Regions from separate parts of the Sporosarcina saromensis genome, predicted to be linked through region 1. Evidence: riboswitches for the same ligand, from Rfam matches in the RefSeq annotation. Region 1 holds a riboswitch; the other holds the start of a gene.
The links. A riboswitch is a leader RNA that binds a small molecule or an ion and turns the genes downstream of it on or off. The one in region 1 is predicted to bind cobalamin.
Positions count from the first base shown of each region.

Region 1 (3,170 bases):
AGTGGAAATACGGAAAGCATTTACAGCCCAATCCAAGTATTCATTCCATTCGTCCTTCTTCAACGGTAAACCTTCTCGTAGTGCAGGCTCATCGACTTGAATCATATGAATACCTGCTGCTTCTAACGCTTCAATTTCTTTTCGTAGGGCAAGAGCGATTTGGTACGTCACATCTTTAAGGGAAAGATCGTCACGTACAAATGACCAGTTCAACATTGTAACAGGGCCTGTCAGCATCCCTTTCATCGGCTTGTCCGTAAGAGATTGCGCATAGACCGATTCTTTGACAGTCATTGGTTCGACAAATGCAATATCTCCATAAATGATTGGCGGTTTTACACAACGGGATCCATAGGAAACGACCCAAGCTTTTTCTGTAAATACATAGCCGTCCAACTTTTCGCCGAAGTACTCGACCATATCTGTCCGTTCAAATTCACCGTGTACAAATACGTCTAGGCCAATCTTTTCTTGGATGTCGACCCATTGTTTAATTTCATCGAATACGAAATCACCATACTGTTGCTCCGTAATTTCACCTTTGCGCCATTTCGTACGCGTTGCACGCACTTCAGGTGTTTGAGGAAAACTTCCAATAGTAGTTGTCGGCAATAAAGGTAAGTTAAATGCTTCTTCTTGTTTTACACGACGCTCTGCAAATGGTGTAGGGCGTTTACTTGGTACGTTGCCGATATTGTTGACGGCTTGCAAAACATCTTGGCGATTGCGAGCGGGTAATTGAGCAAGCTGTTCACATGCGTCAACACTTTCACGAAGTTCATGAACAATAGCGTCGGCTCCTTCGCGAACAGCTTTTACAAGAGTTGATACTTCAACAATTTTTTCATCTGCGAAAGCAAGTGCCGTTTTAATGGTCGAGTCCAATTTTTGCTCGGATGCAATTGTCACAGGAACGTGTTGCAAGCTACAAGAAGGTTGAATCCATACATTTTCAACTGACACATGTTGCTGAAGTGTATCTAATAACGCCAATTTGTTTTGCAAGTTTGCGCGCCAAATGTTTCGACCGTCAATCACACCTGCTCCAAATACTTTATCAGCAGGGAAGCCATGCGCCTCTAGACTCTTTTGATTGTTTTTCATTCCGTGTACAAAATCCAAGCCAATCCCATCAACCGGAAGGGCAATTGTCTCTTCGTACCATTCAACTGAATCGAAGTACGTTTGAATGAATAACTTACTATGCGTGACCGCTTTTCGAAGTTGTGAATAGATTTCATGAACGGTTTTCATTTCATCCTGTGTAATAGTAGTGGAAAGGATCGGCTCATCCAATTGGATCCACTCGACTCCTTCCGCTTGCAATTCTACAAGTACTTTTTCGTAGAGTGGTAGTAATTGAAGTAAGAAAGCTGGAATATCTTTTGTCTCATAACCTTTAGAAAGCTTTAGGAATGTATACGGTCCAATGAGTACCGGCTTTCCTTCAATGCCAAGCTCTTGTTTTGCTTCACGGTAGTCGATGAGGGGCTTGTTTTCGGTTACAGCTAGTTTGCGACCTTCATATTCAGGGACAATATAGTGATAGTTTGTATCAAACCATTTTGTCATTTCGCACGCAACTGTAGACGCGTTGCCACGTGCCATTGAGAAATATGTAGATAAAGGAACTTGCCCGCCATTCCAGCCGTAGCGTTCAGGAATCATCCCGAACATAACTGCTGTATCCAACACACGATCATAGAGCGTGAAGTCGCCAACGGGGATGAGGTCAATGCCGCTCTCTTTTTGTTTTTGTAAACGGGAAAGACGAATGTCTTTTGTTACCTGCAACAATTGCTCTTCACTTGTTTTGCCTGCCCAGAATGATTCTAACGCTCTCTTCCACTCACGGTTTTCACCGATATACGGATAGCCGATTGTACTACTAATTACTGTCATCTGTCTCGTCTCCTTCAATTTTGGAATTTTGTGCATAAAAAAATACATTTCTACGGAATGTTAGAAATGTACGTGTAGCCCGATTTCCGGGTAAATGCATGCTGAAAAAGCACGCAATTCATTTGCGTATCGTCTAACACCTCCCCATTCACCGTAGGTTAGCAGCGTTGTTCAAATAGGCTGGTATCTGGCTTCGGCAATATGCCGTTACAGTGGCGGGACCGCGCCGGATTGAGCACCGGCTTCCCATTTAAGATCTGACCAAAATCAGACCACCTATTTCCATAGCTATTAGATTAGTAGTGATGCCTAAAGTTAGCATAGTAAAAAATATCTGTCAACTAAAGATTCGGATTTAGGAGAATTGCTAGAGGACTGTTAGGTAGAGATTGTTAGGTTGTAAACGCTTACTAGAATGCGAAATATCTTTTACTAGCACCTACTCATTTGGCATAGAGTAAAGAAACTGAATGAAGAAGGGAGAAGTTCGTTGTATCATCAGAACGTTTTTCGCCAACCGGTAAGGAAGATAACAGTCGTCGGTAATGGGCAAGTTGCTGTTGAACCAGACGTAGCAACTATTCAATTTGAAGTGCGTACTGTAGACGAGCAAGTCCGTGTAGCACAAGAAGAAAATGCCGCAATCATGAATCAAGTGATCCAATCGTTCGTACAACTAGGCATTCCTCGAGCGAATATACAAACCGTTTCATATACGATCTATCCAAAATATGATTACGTCGACGGGGAACAAGTATTTAGAGGATATGAAGTAAACAACGCCATTTCTGTGAAATTAACGAATATTGATCAAGTTGGCATTGTCATCGATACAGCGGTTGCGAACGGTGCAAATCGTGTTTCAAGCATCCAATTCAGCGTCGAAGATCCATCAATGTATGAACAAGAAGCCATTGTAGCTGCTTTGCAAGATGCACAGACGAAAGCCCAAACTATCGCAAATTCTATGCAACTGGCCGTTCCTCCTCAGCCAATAAGAATTGTAGAGGAAGTGAATCGTGTAAGTCCTACTCCGTATTATTCTGTCGCCGCAGAAAAATCAACAACACCCATTGAGAAAGGACAGTTAGTCATTACAGCGACGATGCGCGTTGACTATTCGTTTTAATTAATGCCGAATTCGTCAGGAGGGATTCGGCTTACTTTTACTGTTTTACTAGAATAAGCAGGCTTTTTGACAGACTTTGTAGAATGTAGAGATAGGTGAGAAAATTGAGGGGGGAAGTCTATGAATTATGTCGTTCAAC
Region 1 is NZ_CM142738.1:2,002,950-2,006,119, forward strand. Features, by position in the region: gene metE (5-methyltetrahydropteroyltriglutamate--homocysteine S-methyltransferase) at 1-1,902, opposite strand, end outside; cobalamin riboswitch at 2,064-2,197, opposite strand; gene ACVHUV_RS10000 (SIMPL domain-containing protein) at 2,393-3,031, shown strand; gene ACVHUV_RS10005 (GNAT family N-acetyltransferase) at 3,152-3,170, shown strand, end outside.

Region 2 (3,170 bases), 1.6 Mb from region 1:
GCCATTGTTCTCATCTATGGTTTCAACTGTTGTTTCTTCGCCTTTAAAATGTTGGATAATCTCCGGTTCATCTATATACCATGTTGCATCGGGGGTGTTAAAACTCGAGTTTAGCTTCATGATTACAAGTTCATCCTCTTGCTGAACAATCATCGCAGGATAGCCTTTCACTAACTCTTCTGGATCATGAGGTTGGAGGTTATTGCATTCCTTTCCTTCTTCTTCCCAACAAGATTTATCACGTATTGCATAAGTGGCCCCACCCTCTTCCTCTGGATCTTTAATACCGACAAAAATCTCAGGTCTTTCTAACGTTTCACTGAGTGTCTGCTCTGTATCTCCAGGCAATTTTGCTTCGCCTTCGTCATTGGGTGAGCATCCGAAAAGAAGGAGGAATAAGGATACCATTAACAAAAAAACCTTATAGCTCATTTTAAAAATCTCCTTTTTTGTAATTAATAGTAATATGGTAACATAAGTAAGAGTTTATTATCAATAAAATTATGATAAATCAAAAAATATATTTGATAGATAATGAGTTTCCAATTTGCGAACGCTCTGTTTTAGGAGCGGTTGTTTGTTTGGGATAAAATCGTCGCCTAAAAACTGGGCGAGTGGTGATAAAGAGAGGTTAAGCGGTGATAAAGTGCTGATAAGCGTTGATAAACGGTCTACAAGCGGTGATAAAGTGCCGATGAGCGGTGATAAATCCTATTGAACCGGTGATAACGGGAAAAAGTTGTTTCTGGGCAGGGGTTGAAGTTGAATTACAGCTGAAAACAGGCGAATCGGTGGTAAAGTGGTTGGAATCGGTGATAACAGCTCGAGAATCGGTGATAACGCCGTTAGAATCGGTGATAACACGCTCCGAATCGGTGATAAACCCGTTTGAACCGGTGATAACGGGAAAAAGGTTGTTTCTGGGCAGAGGTTGAAGTTGGAATTCTACTGAAAACAGGCGAATCGGTGGTAAAGTGCTTAGAATCGGTGGTAAACCCGTCCGAATCGGTGGTAACTGCTCATGAACCGGTGAGAACGGGAAAACTCCCTATTATTAAGCACAATCTCCTTTAATCCCCTCGCCGCTCGACAATTTCCGAGCCGACCATTTACCCATAATAAAACTCCCAAATCTCCACCAAAAAAATAGGTCAAATCCACCTTATTATTTTCATACATGTTCTTTGCTTCAAAAGTAACTTCTACAAAATTCAACAAAAAATATACGTTCCCCTTATGAATCGATTCGTTACGACTATTCCTCATTTACAATTTCTGTTTCTATTAATCATCTTCCCTAAAATCCTACTGCCCTTTTGAAAGTTTGAAATTCAATTATAACTTTTTAGCTATTTACGATTAGAACACAACATGTTAGGGTAGTTAAAGAGAAAAGAACACTATATATAGTATTTGCGATGAAATGGTACCAAGTTCGGTTTAATAGGGAATCCGCTAGTCGGAGCTGTCCCCGCAACTGTGAACGTAGACGACCGCCTCATGACCACTGTGACAAGCACGTTGCGGGAAGGGGAGACGGAAGGATGAAACGTCAGCCAGTAGACCTGCCATTCATCGTCGAGCGACACTTTCTTCGGGGGTTGAGAAGTGGAAGTGAATCCGTGTAATGCTTATATGTAAGCATTGTTCCGATTTGTTTCTACAACTTACAACAAAGCGATGACTCCTTGGGAAGGTTGACTCATGGCTTTTTTTATTTTTAATTAACACTTAAATTCTTTAATTCCCGGCAACGCCGGTAACTAGTATAGAAGGAGCGGGATTATTTTGACAATCATGCGTGAACAGACAAGCGGAGCTGATCTGCTGGACAAGCTGCAAGCCGAATTCGGAACGGAGAAATTACAACCATTACTGCTAGCGAGCGAACGTTGGAACGAGCGTCATCCGGAAGCGAGCCGTTCGGAATGGGCGAAAGCGATGATTCTGGAGTGCTTGAGCAATATTGATGAGGCGTCTTCTTATTGGACATTCGTCGCGGCACGCATTTATTTAGATGATGTGTATGCACGCCAAACACAAGCGCGTGGTGTCGAAGTGTATACAGATTTCGCGAAAAATGTCGAAAAACTGGTGCAACAAGGTTTGTACACACCTGTACTGACAGAAAAATATTCACATGATGAGTTGAATGAGCTCGGTCGTTTCCTTGAACCGGAGCGGGACAAGCTATTTACATATATCGGGCTAAAGACACTGATGGATCGCTATGCGGCAGTGAATTTTGATAAACAACCGGTCGAGTTGCCACAAGAACGTTGGATGATCATTGCCATGACGCTAATGCAAAACGAAACGGACAATCGTCTAGGGAAAATTGCTGAAGCGTACTGGGCGATGAGCAATTTGTACATGACCGTTGCAACACCTACTTTGTCGAATGCAGGGAAGCCACATGGTCAGCTATCAAGCTGTTTCATCGACACGGTTGATGATTCCTTACAAGGTATTTATGACAGCAACACGGACATTGCCAATTTGTCGAAATATGGCGGTGGAATTGGTGTATATATGGGGAAAGTCCGTTCACGTGGGTCCTCTATCCGTGGGTTCAAAGGAGCATCCAGTGGTGTGCTTCCATGGATTAAACAACTGAACAATACTGCAGTTAGTGTCGATCAGCTTGGCCAACGCCAAGGTGCGATCGCAGTGTATCTTGACGTGTGGCACAAAGACATTTTCACATTCCTTGACCTGAAACTGAACAACGGGGATGACCGTCTGCGCGCGCATGATATTTTTACAGGCGTTTGTATGCCGGATATTTTCATGGAACAAGTGGAAGCGCGTGCCGAGTGGCATTTATTCGACCCGCACGAAGTCCGTACAGTGATGGGGTATTCGCTCGAAGATTTCTATGACGAGTCAAAAGGGCAAGGCAGTTTCCGCGAAAAATATGAGGAATGTGTCAACCATCCTTCATTGACGAAAGAGACAGTTCCTGCGATTGAAATTATGAAGCGCATCATGCGTAGCCAACTGGAAACAGGGACGCCATTCATGTTTTATCGTGATGAAGTAAACCGGGCGAACCCGAACAAACACGAAGGTATGGTGTACTCGAGTAACCTTTGTTCAGAAATCATGCAAAATATGAGTGCGACGCAATTTGAGTCCGTAACGCTCGAAGATGATATTGTCGTCACACG
Region 2 is NZ_CM142738.1:360,827-363,996, reverse strand. Features, by position in the region: gene ACVHUV_RS01620 (hypothetical protein) at 1-432, opposite strand, end outside; gene ACVHUV_RS01615 (hypothetical protein) at 578-718, shown strand; cobalamin riboswitch at 1,408-1,587, shown strand; gene ACVHUV_RS01610 (ribonucleoside-diphosphate reductase subunit alpha) at 1,798-3,170, shown strand, end outside.
Region 2: another riboswitch for cobalamin. It lies ahead of ACVHUV_RS01610 (ribonucleoside-diphosphate reductase subunit alpha); the one in region 1 lies ahead of metE (5-methyltetrahydropteroyltriglutamate--homocysteine S-methyltransferase).